Regions from separate parts of the Flagellimonas halotolerans genome, predicted to be linked through region 2. Evidence: riboswitches for the same ligand, from Rfam matches in the RefSeq annotation. Region 2 holds a riboswitch; the other holds the start of a gene.
What was found. Region 2 has a riboswitch for cobalamin ahead of metE (5-methyltetrahydropteroyltriglutamate--homocysteine S-methyltransferase). Riboswitches for the same ligand answer to the same signal wherever they lie in the genome.

Region 1 (8,265 bases), on a different contig from region 2:
TGGTCAATCTGGATTTTTTTAAGGAAATTCCCAAACTCTGTGCGTAGTGTTCCCCTAAAAGAAAGGCGTTCAACGATTTTATGGAAAGTATACTGAGCAAAACTCCCAAGGCAACGATTACAAGCAATAAAAGTAACTGCCCTGTTGAAAGGTTGCCCACACTTCCAAAGGACCAAAAGATGAAGCGTTGCAGGTTCTCGGCACTCGAAAAATAGGCCAACACACTTACAATTGCGGAGGTGATGCTGCCGAACATCAGTCCAATGATCAACAAAGCCATGGTATCTTTCACGCGTTGGGCAACAATCATTACTACGGAGAGTACCAAAAAACTACCAATACTTGCGGCAATGGCCAGGGAAACATCACCCAAAAAAGAGATGGAAGTATATCCTGCCAACAACGAAGCGCCCATCAAAAGTAAGGCGGCACCCAAACTGGCCCCAGAACTAATCCCCAGTACAAAAGGGCCTGCCAACGGATTTCTGAACAGGGTTTGCATTAAAAGCCCACTCAAGGAAAGTCCTCCGCCCACCAAAATGGAGGTAAACGCCTTGGGAACCCGATAATCCCAGATAATGTATTCCCAAGATGCAACTTGCGAAGTTTTTCCAAAAAGCGTGGATAGCATATCTGTAAAAGGAATAGAAACGGAACCCGAACTAATGTTGAGAAGACAGGACAGCATCAATGCCAGTATCAACAACAGAAAGGAAAACCGGTATGTTTTTGCTCCTTGCATTTATTGTAATGGTTTAATGAACAGCAATTGATGCTCGGGCAATAGCTCCGGGTGCAATATTTTGATGAAATCCCTCAAAACAATATCTGGGCGGTGCGGTGCCAATTCGTAAAAAATAAGCCCGCCAGTTTCTCCCTTTTCAATGGCGTTTGAATACACTTTTTTATTGGCGAAGGCATAAAATTGTTGGTGATGGGTGTTGGCATTGCTCAATTCCTTATAAGAAGTTTGGGAAGAAGGGTTAAACCAAAATTCGGCATCTTGTGCCTGCTCCAAAACGGACTCCAAACTAAGACCAATGCTTCCCGTTTCTTCGGTGTTGGACCAAAGATAATCGGCATTGGCATCTTTCAGGAACTGGGCCATCCAACTGCTGCCTCCAGCCACGTACCAAACGTCTTTGTATAATCCGCCAGTTAGCACTGTTGGTCTGGATTTTGCTTTTTTTGCCAATGCAGCGGCCTGTTTATAGGATGCTTCAATTTCGGTAAAAATGCTATCTCCCAATTTTTCTTTTTGAAAGAAGGGCGCAAAAAACTTCACCCATTCTGCTTTGCCCAATGGGGTCTGCTCCACCCAATCGCCATTGTAAACCACGGGTATTCCTGCTCGTTCTAAAATATGATACGCCTTGTTTTCTTCGTTAATACTGAATCCGATGATGAGCTCAGGGTTCAGTATCAGCACCATTTCTGTGTTGAGGACATCGTTCATGCCCAAGTTTTGAATTTGACCGTTTTCCACAAGCTTTCTTGCCTCTGGTGAAGAAATGTAATCGGTGTTGGGAAATCCGACTATGTTTTTGAGTTCCCCGAGTTGCTTTAAAGGCTCTATGTGAGTGGTTGAAGTGAGCACTATTTTTTCGACTGGGGTACCCACAATGGCATCATATTCACCTTGCGGGAAAGTAATCGATGGTAATTTTTCTTTAGGTACCAAGGCATATTTAAAGTTATCGGCCCCAGGCCAAGCTGCAGTGACTTCAATAACGGTGAAATCGGCTTCTTTTTTTACCGTAAAACCCGTTGCATAGGTTATGGAGGGTGTTGATCCCTGTTTTTGAGCAGGTTGCGATTTTTTTTCTTGCTTGCAACCTATCAACCAAACCAAAAGGAACCCCAAAAATAAAATTGATTGCTGTTTTTTTGCCATGAACCAAAAGTAAGATTATTTAAATATTTCTGTAGTTTGATGAACCTCATCATTAAAGTCAAAATTGTCATGTTGAGCGTCCCGAAAGTTTTCGGGAAGACACCTCACCTATTTTTTCAATAATATAATGACACGAATTACATGAATTTTCTCGAAGGAAAGGTGGGTTGGGATGCTAAACGAATTCTTCGGCTGCGCTAGGATGACAGCTCAGATTGACAGATGAAATCATTTTAAACTTTTGCATAAAAGATTAAACAGATTGATTAGCTTTGGCCACGAATTTTGGTTCGCACGGATTTTTTCCGTGGGATTAAAAGGGAATCCGGTGCAAAACCGGAGCTGTTCCCGCAACTGTAAGTATGTGCCGAACCGGCACCGATGTTTTAAACATAGGTGCGCAGTAGGCGATTGTCTCTTCTTCAAAACCACTGCCCGATGGGTGGGAAGGTAGGAGGCAAAACACAAGCCAGGAGACCTGCCAGATTCAAACAAACAATGTTAAACTTTCGGGATAAAAGTTTACGTATGAATATCATACTATTCTCCCGTTTATTCAATTAAACGAAATGAAAAAAAATCATTTATGGTTAATTACCGCCCTTTTGGCGGGTAATGGAATTTTTGCGCAAAACGTACAGCAAGATTCACTTAAGGTGCAGCGACTGAACGAGGTTGTTGTTAGCGATTCAAAATTTGAGTTGAAAAGAGAAAACTCAGGTAAAACGGTAATCAAGATTGCGGCCGAAGAAATGCAGCGCAACCAAGGCAGGACAGTTGCGGAAATCATCAACACCAAAAGTGGTATCGAGATTGCCGGTAGCCGTGGTAGGGATGGCGATGTGCTTGGGGTTTATGCCCGTGGTGGCCGTGGTCGTCAGGTTTTGGTGATCATTGATGGTGTTCGGGTGTCGGACCCCTCCACTTTTTCGGCGGAGTACGATCTTCGGCTGCTTTCTCCAAACAGCATAGAGTCCATCGAGATCATTAAAGGGGCTGCCAGTACACTTTATGGTACCAATGCGGTTACGGCCGTGATCAACATCACTACGAAAAGGGCTTCAAAACAAAAGATTGCAGGAAATTTTGAAACAAGTGTGGGCACCAATCAAACAGCAGATGACCAAAATTATAATTTAGGGAGTATTCAAAATTCGGCAAATGTGAACGGTACTTTGGACAAGTTTACCTACGGGGTGGATTTTTCCAATAGATATAAAAGCGGCCTGTCAGCTGCAGTAACGCCGGAGAATGAGGAGGATATTTTTTCACATTACAGTGCCAATTTAAGGCTTGGGTATCAATTCTCTGATGCTTTTGGGGTTCAGGTTTATGGAAACCAGACCAAGTTTAAAAATGAGTACGATGCCACACAGGCAGAAGCACCTAATTTGGGTGAGAATGAGCAGCAAAGAGTCGGGTTGTCATCCGAATATGGCTATGGGAAAGGTTCGGTCCATCTAAATACAGCGTTTACCCATTATGAGTCCGTGGCCAATGATACCTTTGGCGAAAGCACCACCGAGGGAAGCAATTGGGTGTTGGACCTGTACAACAAATATGTTTTTGGTGAGCAATTCCATACCATTTTAGGAATGAATTACATCAAGGATGAAGCTATTTTTACAGAAGATGTTGATTTTACCATTGTGGATCCTTATGCCAATGTCGTGTATGTTTCAGATTTTGGACTGAACTTGAATGTGGGTGCCAGATGGAACAATCACTCTGAATATGGAAACCATTTTGTGTATAATGTGAATCCTTCTTATGTTTTTGACACTGAAAACGGATATGTGAAAATGATGGGGTCTTATGCCACATCGTACATCACACCGAATTTAACGCAATTGTTCGGTGCCTTTGGCGGGAATCTGGAGTTGGAACCTGAAGAAAACTCGACCATTGAGGGGGGTGTTGAATTCAAACTCAATGAAAAGTTGAGAATTAGCACTGTTTATTTTGATAGAAATGAAACCAATGCCATTGGGTACGATGCCAATTTTATGAGTATTAACATTGCGGATGAAATTGATGCCAATGGGGTAGAGGTGGAAACTACGTGGTTGCCTTGGAGCACTTTTAGCGTTAATGCCAATTACACCTTCACGGAACGCAAAGGGGACAATGCCATCCGTATTCCAAAACACAAAGCCAATATGTCCTTGTGGTACCAGTTTTGTGAGAGTACGAGTGCATCGTTAAGCTATGCTTATACAGGTCAACGGTTTGATACGGATTTTGCAACCTTTACGGATATTGCTTTGGAACCTTTTTCTTTACTGAATTTTTCCATTGGACACGAACTGATCAAAAACAAGCTAAATGTGTTCGTAAATGCGGACAATTTGTTGAATGAGGATTACAGGGAATTGCTTGGATTCACAACTCGTGGCCGAAATTTTAGGGTGGGTCTCAACCTGAACCTTTAATAAAGCCCATCTGTAACATCAATTTTTGTGAACCTGAACTTGTCCGTCTAATGGGCTGGTAAGTTCAGGTTATACTTTTGATTAATATTTTAGAAGTACTAGTTTTATTAATCCCAATTAAATGGGCTTAAGGTTTGTTCTTTTGAATACCTCACTGGCTTGTCCCGAGGTAGTTCATTAATATGGTAGTTCTGAGTGAAACGAAGAATCTCTTTTTCGATACAAAGATAAGGCACGCCTGACCACTGACTTTCGACATTCCAACCTTAGTTTATCCTGAGCGTATCCGAAGGCCTCAACGTGACACTTCATGCATCGAGCATCAAACTACAATAACCTCTGCCTAACAACAGACATGAATTACACAAATGGCCACGAATCAGTTAATCTTTACAGTAATGAGAGTAATGCTTTTTGATTGAAAGATTCTCCAAATGTTTTACACTTTCAGAATGACAAACTTGAACTTGTATTTGTCTATTAGTAATTCACATATTCCACTATCTCAAGACCATAACCAACCATGCCCACACGCTTGGTTTGTCCGGAATTCGTTAATAATCGAATCTTGGAAATATTGATATCGTGAAGTATTTGTGCACCAATGCCAAAGTCCTTGTTGTCCATTTCAATCTTTGGAGCCTTGTTGATTCCCCCTTCCTGAAGCTTTTTGAATTCGGACAATCTACTCAATAGGTTCATGGATTGGTTTTCTTGATTTATAAAAATAATGGCACTTTTTTCTTCGGCGTTCAATGCATTGAACATGCGTTGCAGTGTCTCATCCGGATTGTTGGTCAAAGTGCCCAGCATATCATTGTTCACTAGGGTGGAATTAATACGGGTAAGAACAGGTTCTCCACTTTTCCAATTTCCTCTTAGCAAGGCAATGTGTACTTGATCGTTTGTTGTCTGCTTATATGCCCGAAGTCTAAATTCTCCGAATCTGGTGCTTATGTTAAATGCCTCTTTAAGTTCTATAAGGCTATCGTGTTCCATGCGGTACGCAATCAAATCCTCAATGGAAACAATTTTAAGATCAAATTTTTTGGCAACCTTCATCAATTGCGGCAATCGTGCCATGGTTCCATCCTCGTTCAAAATTTCCACCAAAATACCTGCAGGTTCCAGCCCGGCCAATCTTGCAAAGTCTATTGCAGCCTCGGTGTGCCCGGTACGCCTTAATACGCCTCCATTTTTTGCCCTGAGCGGAAAAATATGTCCAGGCTTTCCCAGTTCGTGGGGTTTGGTGTCTTTGTTTACAAGGGCACTAATGGTTTTGGCCCTGTCATGTACCGAGATACCAGTTGTGCATCCATACCCCAATAAATCCACGGAAACGGTAAACTGGGTTTGGTGCAATACCGTATTGTTTTGTACCATCATGTTCAGCTCCAGTTCCTCGCATCTATCCTCGGTTAAGGGGGCACAGATAAGCCCACGGCCGTGCATGGCCATAAAATTGATCATTTCGGGGGTAACTTTTTCGGCAGCAGCAATAAAGTCGCCTTCGTTTTCCCTGTTTTCATCATCCACTACAATAATTACCTTACCGTCTCTAACGTCGGCAATGGCTTCTTCAATGGCGTTTAGTTGTATTTTTTTGTTCTTGGCGATCATTGATCTTCAGCTTCTTTATCTTTCTTTTTAAATATTGATTTAATCCGGTCTATAAAGTGACCAAATCCTACTAACCCCTTATCCGCAGTTGCACGTCTGGTGAGAGATATGCCCAAGGGCAGCATGATCATTGTTGGGAGCCAGGCCCCAATGGCGGGGTGAATGTTTCCTTCCTTTGCATAGTTGCCGGCAAATACACCAATAAAATAATAGGTTAAAAATAAAATAATAGCGACCACCATGGGCAATCCCAATCCTCCTTTACGAATTATAGCCCCTAAAGGTGCACCTACAAAAAACAAAATAATGCACGAAAGTGCCAGTGCATATTTTTGATGCAGCGATAGAATGTGGCTGTTATAGAACTTGTACCTGCTTTGCAGTTCGTTCTTTTTGGAAGTCACCGTGTTCAATATACTGGAAACCTCGTTCTGGGCTTTTTTCATTACTTGAATTTGCTCCCATTGTTCCAGACTTTCTATAAATTGATCAATAGTTCTAATGGAATCCTGTTGGGTCTCCTCCACCTTTTTTTGAGGTTGAATGAGTTCCAATTTTTGCATGGTAGTATCTTTTGGCACTTTGGGCGGAAATGCCCCCATGCGATTAACGACGTTTTTGGAAAATGCAACTACTTTTTCAAGGTTGTTTTCGCGAAGGGAATCAATATCCTTGATCAGCCGCCCCACATTTTTCATCTTGTTTGTGGTGATATTCTGATCTTCTTCCAAATCCTGGTCATTGAGTTCCGAAATATCAATATTGATGGTATAGGTCTCAAAATTTGATTTGGCGAACGGTTGCTTTCGTCGTTCTTTGGCATCTTTGGGCATAACATCTTCGTAGTAGTTGCCATCTTTCAATACCAATTGAATAATATCCGATTTTTCGCTACTGATCAACTCACCGGATTTTGCCTTGATTACTGTATTGTTGATGTTCTGATCTGTTTTTTTATGGATGATGACATTGTCCAAAAAGCGATCTTGCTCCCCATGCTTTTTGTCCACCTTAATGTTCATGCCCTCGCCGGTTCCTTCAAAATCACTAAAAACACCTTCGGTAATGGCGGCTGCAGGTTTTACTTTGGCAATGTTTCGCCTTAGGTTGAACATTTTTTGTTCTGATATTGGAATCACATCATTGGCAAAAAAGAAAGTGACCACACCTAAGAAAAGTACAAACACGATAAGGCTTCGCATGCCGCGTTGCAATGATATACCGGAAGCCTTCATGGCGGCAAACTCATAGTTTTCTGCAAACGTACCAAAGGTAAGAATGGAGGAGAGGAGCACCGTAAGTGGCAACACTTTGTCCACCAATGTTGGGATAAAGTAGAAAATAAACTTGCCAATAATTACCATGCCCAGTCCTTTTCCCGCCAAATCATCAATGAACAGCCATATTCCCTGAAAAATGAATATGACGATGAGAATGAAAAAAGAACTGAAGAAGTTGTAAAGAAATCTTCTTAGTATATACTGATCAAGTATTTTCAATGCCTAGTTTCTTATAATATAATATCCTTTGTCCTCGTATTTTTTCTCGTCAAAGGTAAACAGAGTACTTGATATGGGCTGATTGGTTTTGAAAGAATTAACGGTAATGGTGGTTTTGGTGCCATTGTTTCCCGTTTGGATTAGTTTATAGATGTGCTTGGTCTGTGTATCCACTCCCAAAAGCACGGATTTTATCTCGGTATTGGAGTCAATCGGAATCAACTTTACATATTGAATTTTTCTGCCCCCTATATTTTGAAGGATATCCCATTGGTAGTTGTGTCCCGTTTTATAAAATGTCAACATTTTTGATGGGCTCACGTTGTCGTTGTCCTCGTTAACCTCTTCAATGGTTACTTCTTCGTTTTCTGGAACCACGGTGTAAACTTTGTTGCCATCGTACATTTGTTTGGCCCCGAAATAGTTGAGTGCGTATTTTTCGCCCTTTAAGGTTACGTTTCCGTTGGTTTCCTGTTTTAGGTCGGCCTCGGTATTTTCCAAGGTAGATTGGAAATCAATATAAATATTATCGTAGCTCTGCACTTTGTTGTAAACTTCGTCCAAAAGTGCTTTGGCCTTATCGGAGTTCTGTCCGTAAGAAAAAAGTCCTACGGTAAACAATGTTATAAAAAGAATACTTTTCTTGTTCATGGTCTTATTTTGCTTCATTTTCTAATAGTTGTTCCAAAGAATACATGTCGGGAACCAAAACTTGTCGGGCCTTACTACCCTCAAATGGCCCTACGATCCCGGCTGCTTCCAATTGGTCTATAATTCTACCGGCTCTGTTGTACCCAAGTTTCAATTTACGTTGGATAAG
Region 2 (8,265 bases):
TCTTTTTTTGAATCATAAAGCGGTAGTATTTTAATCTGGCATACATAGGATTCCCCGCTCTTTCTATAATTTACAATGGATCCAGTATAGCCATGCTTACGATGTAACTGTTCTCCAATGTCCTTAATCTTGTTTTTTGAGGTCTGCTCTCCCTGAAGAAATGTAGGCTTTTTTCCCAGAGCGTAGTTTTTGGCATAACCGGTCATCTCTGTAAACCCATTGTTTACCCAAATAATTTGTTGATCAGAGCTTGTTAAAACCAAGGCATCATAAATTTCTTGCCTTAGCACATCTTGAATATTGGGCCCAATATTTCCCTTGAGTATGTATTTTAATTGTTCTATGTCTGTTTCCTTTTTTAATTTTTTTATGAGATGATGGTACGTCTCTAAATACAGATCAAAACTGAGCAAAGGTGAAATGTATGTGCTGTTTTCTTCCTTCATAACTTTAATTTTTGATAGTTTGTATGCCCGCGGCAAAAGTTACCTCATCCATAAGAATCGATATGTTTCCTTCGAATAAAATGCTGGTTTATGGGTTTTTCTATTCATTCAATTACTTCCATTGCTCTTCCTATAATAAACTCCTAAAATTTTTCTGAGGGATTGCTGGTGCTTTACGTTTTGATTCTCCAATTTCAATTGTCTCAAACATTGTGCGCAAAGACAATCGGAATACTTAAGGCTAATATACTCCTGCTCTTCCTTGTTGATCGCAACCGCACTACATTGGCATAGGGAGATAGATCCCACCTTGCATTCGAACTGTGCATTGCATCGTTGACAATATGTGTCCTCGTGTTGTGCCATAAGCAAAAGGGGCCAATGGCAAGCCATTGGCTCCTTAATAGTTTTAATTGGTAGGTGCTCCCTCAACTTTTCTCATCTGTTGAGCTGCAGATACCATAAGTTTTAAGGCACTCTTGGTCTCTTCCCAACCACGTGTCTTGAGCCCACAATCCGGGTTTACCCAAAGTTTGGATGCAGGCAGTACATTCTCCGCTTTTCTCAAGAGTTTCAAAATCTCATTTAAAGATGGAACCCTAGGAGAATGGATATCATACACACCTGGCCCTATATCATTGGGGTAATCGAACTCGGAAAAAGCATCCAACAGCTCCATTTGCGATCGAGAACATTCTATGGTAATCACATCGGCATCCATATCGGCAATGTTCTTAATTATATCATTGAACTCAGAATAGCACATGTGCGTATGGATTTGCGTGGAGTCCTTCACTCCGCTTGTTGATAGTTTAAAGGCTCCAATGGCCCAATCCAAATAAGTTTCCCAATTCTTTTTACGTAAGGGGAGTCCCTCACGTATTGCAGGTTCATCCACCTGAATAATCTGTATGCCCTCTTTCTCAAGATCGACCACCTCATCCCGGATGGCTAGGGCAATCTGGTTGCAGGTGGAAGAACGTGGCTGATCATCTCGAACAAACGACCACTGTAAAATAGTGACCGGACCTGTGAGCATCCCCTTTACTGGCTTTTCGGTCAATGATTGCGCAAAGGATGTCCAGAACACCGTCATTGGGCTTGGTCTTGAGACATCCCCAAAAATGATAGGGGGCTTTACACAACGGGATCCATAACTTTGCACCCAACCATTTTGAGAAAAAACAAACCCGTCCAATTGCTCCCCAAAGTATTCCACCATATCGTTGCGCTCAAATTCACCATGCACAGGTACATCTAGTCCAACCTCTTCTTGAAAAGCAATGGCATCAGTAGTTTCCTTTATCAGAAAATCAACATACGCCTGTTCGCTCAGCTCTCCCTTTTTAAACAATGACCTGGCCCGTCTTACCTCTTGGGTCTGGGGAAAAGAGCCAATGGTGGTCGTGGGAAACAGGGGCAAATTTAAGTGAGCTTCTTGAAGTACCTTTCTTTTTTTAAAAGGGGATTTTCTGTAGAAATCCTTTTCATGAAGCTGTTCCACCCGCTTTTTTACCTTGGGTTTATGAATCAATGTGGAATTTTTTCTCTTTTCCATTGAAGCCAAATTCGCTATAAAATGTTGATGGGATTCATAATTGGGGACACTAGCTAAAAGCTTCAGGCTTTGGAGTTCTTCCAATTTTTGCTTGGCAAAGGCCATCCAGTCCTTTACATCTTCGTGAAGCACTTGTTCATTTTTCTCAAGCTCCAAATCATATGGAACATGAAGCAGGGAACATGATGGGGACAAGATCACACGTTCTTCCCCTAGTTGTGTCTTTGCCTTTTGAACAAACTCCAAAGAAGTTTTAAAATCATTTTTCCATACATTGCGACCATCGACCACACCCAAGGACAAGGATATTTTTTTATTGAGTTTTCCCAATTCCAAGACGGTGTCCAATTGATTCGGGCTTCGCTTAAGATCCAGATGAAGGGCACAAACAGGCAATGATAGTGCCGTATCCAGATTATCTCCAAAATCTCCAAAATAATTGGCCAACAGCATTTTTAGGGTAGGAAACGCTGTCGCGATTTCTTGGTAAACTTTTTTGATGGCTTCTTGTTCCTTGTCCGAAAGGTCTGTGGATAGTATAGGTTCATCAAACTGTATCCAAGTTGCACCTGAATCCAACAATCGTTTTAAAATGGAACAATATATGGGAAGTAGTTTGGGCAAAAGATCCAGCCTATGAAACCCTTCTTCTTTTTCTTTTCCCAACAATAAATAGGTAACAGGCCCCAGAATCACAGGCTTGGTGTGTATTCCCATTGCCTTTGCCTCATTAAACTCATCGACGATCTTTGATGAAAGCAGTTCAAATTCTTGGTCTTTGGTAAACTCTGGAACGATGTAATGATAATTGGTATCAAACCATTTGGTCATCTCCATGGCAATAACATCCACACCATCTTTCTGCACCCCCCTTGCCATGGCAAAATAGAGGTCCAAAAGAGTACTCTTGGTGTCCTGGGCATTCTTGTACCGTTCAGGGATAGCACCAACCATGAGGCTGGTATCCAGAACTTGGTCGTAAAAGGAAAAATCGTTCGAAGGGATAAGGTCGATTCCCTTTTGCTGTTGGAGTTTCCAATTTTCCTCTCGGATACTCTTACCAGCATGGAGCAGATCTTCCAAAGTAATCCTGCCCGACCAGTACTTTTCGCAAGCTCTTTTTAGCTCACGGTGGGCCCCGATTCTTGGGTAGCCCAAATTGCTTGTTTTCATTGCTAAAGCTTTTATAAAATTGAACAATTAGATAAAAGCTCCTTAGCTCAACTTCGCAATGCCTTAAACAAGAAGAACGCTATATTTTCTATAGGAAAACCCAGAGAAAGAAATAAACACGCCCGACTTGCCCTTAACGCGAAGGCACCGTCAAAATCCTACAATGTAGGAACGATATGGGCAGATATCCTGGCTTGTTCGATTCCTACCGGCCTTCTCGCCCCCACTTTGAGGACAATGGCACTATTGGTAAAAACATACTATCCCGTAAAACAGGATCGGACTTACAGTTGCGCGTCAGCTCGTGATTCTCACACGATTCCCTTTTAACCCCAACCTTCGAAGGGGACCCTTACCGCTATGATAAAGAAATTAAGTAAAGAACTTATTGAAATGTAAATGTAGCCATTAAAATTATTAAGGGATAACGAATAGGTAAATTATCTTTGATCCCACGGTCACCATTTACTTTTTCTTGTTGATTATGTTTGTACCTAAGAATAATTTACTTCATTGCCATAAAATGCAATACTATATTTAAACGCCAATCCAACACTTACTTTGAGGCACGGTGATTTTAACAAACGTATTGGGAATTCCATACCAAGCCAGTATTTTTTGTTAGAAATCAGCTAGGTGTTATGAAAAGGTCTAAAAAGCTTATTACCTGAGTCAGTTCGAGCGCAGTTGAGAACCTAAGTCAATTTGATAATCAATGGGTTTCGACTGCACTCAACCTGACAAAATCAAAATTTTGCTGCTTTTTAGACCTTTTTATATTTTTATTTTAATCTACTTAGAAAAATCCTGTAGCGTTTTGATGATTATGGAAACACAATCCATCAACTGCTCTCGGTTCATTACCAAAGGTGGTGCAAAACGGATAATGTTGCCATGCGTTGGTTTCGCCAACAATCCATTCTCCTTTAATGCCATACAAATATCCCAAGCGGTCGAGCTCTCTTCCGTATCGTTGATCACAATAGCATTGAGCAACCCTTTGCCACGCACTTTAACCACCAAATCGCAAGAAGGGATAAACTTGTTCAACGCTGCGCGAAACAATTCCCCCAATTCTTCGGCATTCTGTGCTAGATTTTCTTCCTTAATCACCTCCAAGGCGGCCGTACTTACCGCAGCGGCAACTGGATTTCCACCAAAGGTGCTTCCGTGGCTTCCAGGAGTGATTACTTCCATAATAGGGTCGTTGGCCAAAACTGCAGAAACCGGATAAACCCCTCCAGAAAGGGCCTTGCCCAAAATCAAAATATCTGGCTTCACATCTTCATGGTCTACCGCCAACATTTTGCCCGTTCTTGCGATACCGGTCTGAACTTCATCAGCAATAAAAAGTACATTGTGTTTTTCGCAAAGGGCCTTGGCTTTTTTCAAATATCCTTCTGATGGTACATAGACCCCGGCCTCACCTTGAATGGGTTCCACTAAAAATCCGGCAACGTGTGGATTACTTTTTAGGGCATTTTCCAGTGCTGTCAAATTATCGTATTCGATTTTTACAAAACCTTCGGTATACGGGCCGTAATTATTTCTCGCCACTTCATCATTGGAGAAAGAAATAATAGTGGTAGTTCTACCATGAAAATTGTTTTCGCAAACAATCACTTTGGCTTGGTTTTCTGGGATGCCTTTTTTCTGGTAAGCCCATCTTCTGCATACTTTTAAGGCGGTCTCAACGGCCTCTGCCCCTGTGTTCATGGGCAACAACTTATCAAAGCCAAAGGTTTCGGTTGCGTATTTTTCATACTTGCCCAACATATCATTATAAAAAGCCCGCGAAGTCAAGGTCAATGTTTTTGCTTGCTCCACCATGGCACCAATAATTTTGGGGTGACAATGTCCTTGGTTTACGGCAGAATATGCCGAGAGGAAATCATAATACTTTTTTCCTTCCACATCCCACACATAAACCCCTTCACCCTTGCTCAAGACCACAGGAAGTGGGTGGTAATTGTGTGCTCCGTACTTGTTTTCCAATTCTATCGCTTGCTGCGATGTTAAATGATCTAAAACAGCCATTTCATTAAATGATTAAAATTGATAAAATAACCATTCCTACTGTACCTTTATTCTTTCGAAGTTTCGAAAAAGCAGCGTGGGAGAGAAATCATCCCTTGGAGTGCCCGCAAATTACAAATTAATCGGTGAAAATGTAATTTTTCAGAATGTGATTCCCGATTGAACCACCGAAAGTTTAGATGCAATTTAAGAAGCTGCGTTCTGTGAAATACCAAAAAGAACTTACTTTTGCGGCATGCGTAAAAACAAAAGGAGAAAAACGTTTGAAAACGTAGAGGTTGTCGATGCCGGTGCAAAGGGAAAATCCGTGGGCAAGGCCCCTGACGGACGTGTAATTTTCCTTACCAATGCCGTTCCCGGAGATGTGGTGGATGTAACGACCACCAAAAAACGAAAAGCCTATTTTGAAGGGGTTGCCACCAACTTCCACACCCTTTCCGATAAAAGAACCGAACCTGTTTGCGAGCATTTTGGTGTATGTGGCGGCTGCAAATGGCAGCACATGGGGTATGAGCATCAGCTCTATTTTAAGCAAAAAGAGGTCGAGAACAACCTTAAGCGCATTGGTCATCTCGATCTTCCGGAAATAACCCCCATTCTAGGTTCTAAAGAGCAGTACTTTTACAGGAACAAGATGGAGTTCTCGTTTTCCGATAGCCGATGGTTGACCCAAGAGGAAATCAACTCCGATATCGAAATTGAGGACAGAAATGCATTGGGATTCCATATTCCTGGCATGTGGGACAAGATTTTGGATATTAAAAAGTGCCATTTACAGCAAGACCCTTCCAATGCCATACGGTTAGAGGTGAAAAATTTTGCCAATAAAAATGGCCTCACCTTTTTCAACCCCAGAAAACAGGAAGGACTTTTAAGAACGTTGATGATGCGAACATCATCAACTGGGGAAATTATGGTGCTCGTACAATTTTTCGAAGAAAATACAGAGCATCGCGAACTGCTCCTAAATCATTTAAAGGAAACATTCCCGGAGATAACTGCCTTGCTCTACGTCATCAATTCCAAAGGAAACGATACGATTTACGATCAGGAAGTAATTTGTTTTGCAGGCCGTGACCATATTTTTGAGGAAATGGAAGGGCTTCAGTTCAAGATCAATGCAAAATCATTTTATCAGACCAATTCGGAACAGGCCCATGAGCTTTATAAAGTAGCAAGGAATTTTGCTGGACTCACCGGAGACGAATTGGTATACGATTTATATACTGGAACGGGGACCATAGCCCAATTTATATCTAAAAATGCAAAAAAGGTTATTGGTGTGGAGTCCGTACCCGAGGCCATTGAAGATGCCAAGGCCAACGCGCTTCACAACAACATTTCCAACGCTGAATTCTTTGTCGGCGATATGAAAAATGTGTTCAACGATAGCTTTATTTCAGAACACGGTAAGCCCGACGTGATCATAACCGATCCTCCACGGGACGGCATGCACAAACAGGTGGTGGAACAACTCTTGCAAGTAGCCTCACCTAAAATTGTGTACGTAAGCTGTAACAGCGCAACCCAAGCCAGGGATTTGGCTCTTATGAAAGAAAAATACAAAGTCACCAAGGTGCAACCCGTAGATATGTTCCCGCAGACACACCACGTTGAAAATGTTGTACTTTTGGAAAAACGGGTGTAGTTTTTGAATTAAAATCCACAGCTAACCGGAATGAAGAAAATAATCCCCATCCTACTTATTGCATCAATGCTCTATTTTGTTTCATCCTGTGAAAAGGATGATATCTGCGTTGAGGGTGACACACCACTGATGGTCATTGGTTTTTTTAACATTGATGATACCACTGCAGTAAAAAGAGTTTCATCGATACGAATCAAAAGTTTGGATATAGACAGTATTTTGACCAATGATTCTTTTAGTGACAGAGCAAATTCGCCAGATTCATTGATGGTTCCCTTAAGGAGCAGTGCAACAAGTACCATGTACCAGATTATTTCTGGTTCACGGGATGATGATGAAACGGAACAGGAAATTGGAAATATTGACACCTTAACCATTTCTTACGACCTTGGTGAAGCTTTTATCTCAAGGGCCTGCGGGTTTGTGGTCAATTATAACAACATCACCGTTGCCGTACCGGAAAGTGCCGAGAATTGGATCCAAGATATTAAGGTCGTTCAACCTAACGTAGAAAACACCGATAACATCCATGTCAAAATATTTCATTAGCATTTTTATTGGCCTGCTGCCAATTTTGGTGCAAGCACAAAGTGAACCTATCGACCTTCAACAAAAGGATACAATTGAATATAAAGATCAGTATGGGCTTCGCGTAGGTGCAGACATTAGCAAATTGGTACTTTCCTTTATGGATGAAGATTACACTGGGCTAGAATTGGTGGGCGACTACCGACTTACCCATAAATTGTATTTGGCTGCCGAATTAGGGAACGAAACCAAGAGGCAGAACGAAAGTTTGAACAACACCCTTTTATACGATTACGAAACCTCGGGAAGCTATATTAAAGCAGGTGTGGATATGAATACCTACCGAAATTGGTATGGAATGAACAATGCCATTACCATTGGGGGGCGTTATGCGGTGGCAAGTTTTAACCACACCTTGAACGATTACAGCCTTTACGAAACAAACCGTTTCTTTAATAAAGAGTTTTTGCCCGGCGAAAACCCCAACCGTGAATTTAGCGGATTATCTGCCTCTTGGCTGGAATTTGTTGTGGGTGCAAAAGTAGAGCTGTTTGCCAATATTTTTGTGGGCATGAGTGCCCGATTGGGCTTTTTGATCACCAATACAGAAGATGAAGCGTTTCCCAACCTTTGGATTCCCGGATTTAACAAAGTTACAGAAGGGAGCAATTTTGGTGTGAACTACAACTATTCCATCTCTTACTTTATCCCACTTTACAAAAAGTCCAAAAAGAGCAAGGAGGAACCTGAAAACAACCAATAGTTTGATGACTGCCCCTATTGATGGTGTTGGATAGCGAAAATCTGGACAATACCAATAAATGGCAAGGACTTAAAAGAAGAAACTCGAGTATGGTACGAAAAATAAAAGGAGC

Region 1: it holds a riboswitch for cobalamin, as region 2 does, so the genes downstream of both, VM932_RS03275 (TonB-dependent receptor plug domain-containing protein) here and metE (5-methyltetrahydropteroyltriglutamate--homocysteine S-methyltransferase) in region 2, are expected to answer to the same signal.

Annotation. Positions count from the first base shown of each region.
Region 1 is NZ_JAYKYV010000002.1:22,425-30,689, forward strand. Features, by position in the region: gene VM932_RS03265 (FecCD family ABC transporter permease) at 1-742, opposite strand, end outside; gene VM932_RS03270 (ABC transporter substrate-binding protein) at 743-1,894, opposite strand; cobalamin riboswitch at 2,164-2,394, shown strand; gene VM932_RS03275 (TonB-dependent receptor plug domain-containing protein) at 2,464-4,326, shown strand; gene ribB (3,4-dihydroxy-2-butanone-4-phosphate synthase) at 4,807-5,946, opposite strand; gene VM932_RS03285 (LptF/LptG family permease) at 5,943-7,445, opposite strand; gene lolA1 (outer membrane lipoprotein periplasmic chaperone LolA1) at 7,449-8,096, opposite strand; gene VM932_RS03295 (DNA translocase FtsK) at 8,101-8,265, opposite strand, start outside.
Region 2 is NZ_JAYKYV010000009.1:2,853-11,117, reverse strand. Features, by position in the region: gene VM932_RS11485 (PAS domain-containing protein) at 1-446, opposite strand, end outside; gene VM932_RS16775 (cysteine-rich CWC family protein) at 555-812, opposite strand; gene metE (5-methyltetrahydropteroyltriglutamate--homocysteine S-methyltransferase) at 856-3,177, opposite strand; cobalamin riboswitch at 3,340-3,546, opposite strand; gene rocD (ornithine--oxo-acid transaminase) at 3,970-5,214, opposite strand; gene rlmD (23S rRNA (uracil(1939)-C(5))-methyltransferase RlmD) at 5,450-6,862, shown strand; gene VM932_RS11465 (DUF6452 family protein) at 6,893-7,411, shown strand; gene VM932_RS11460 (DUF6048 family protein) at 7,392-8,153, shown strand.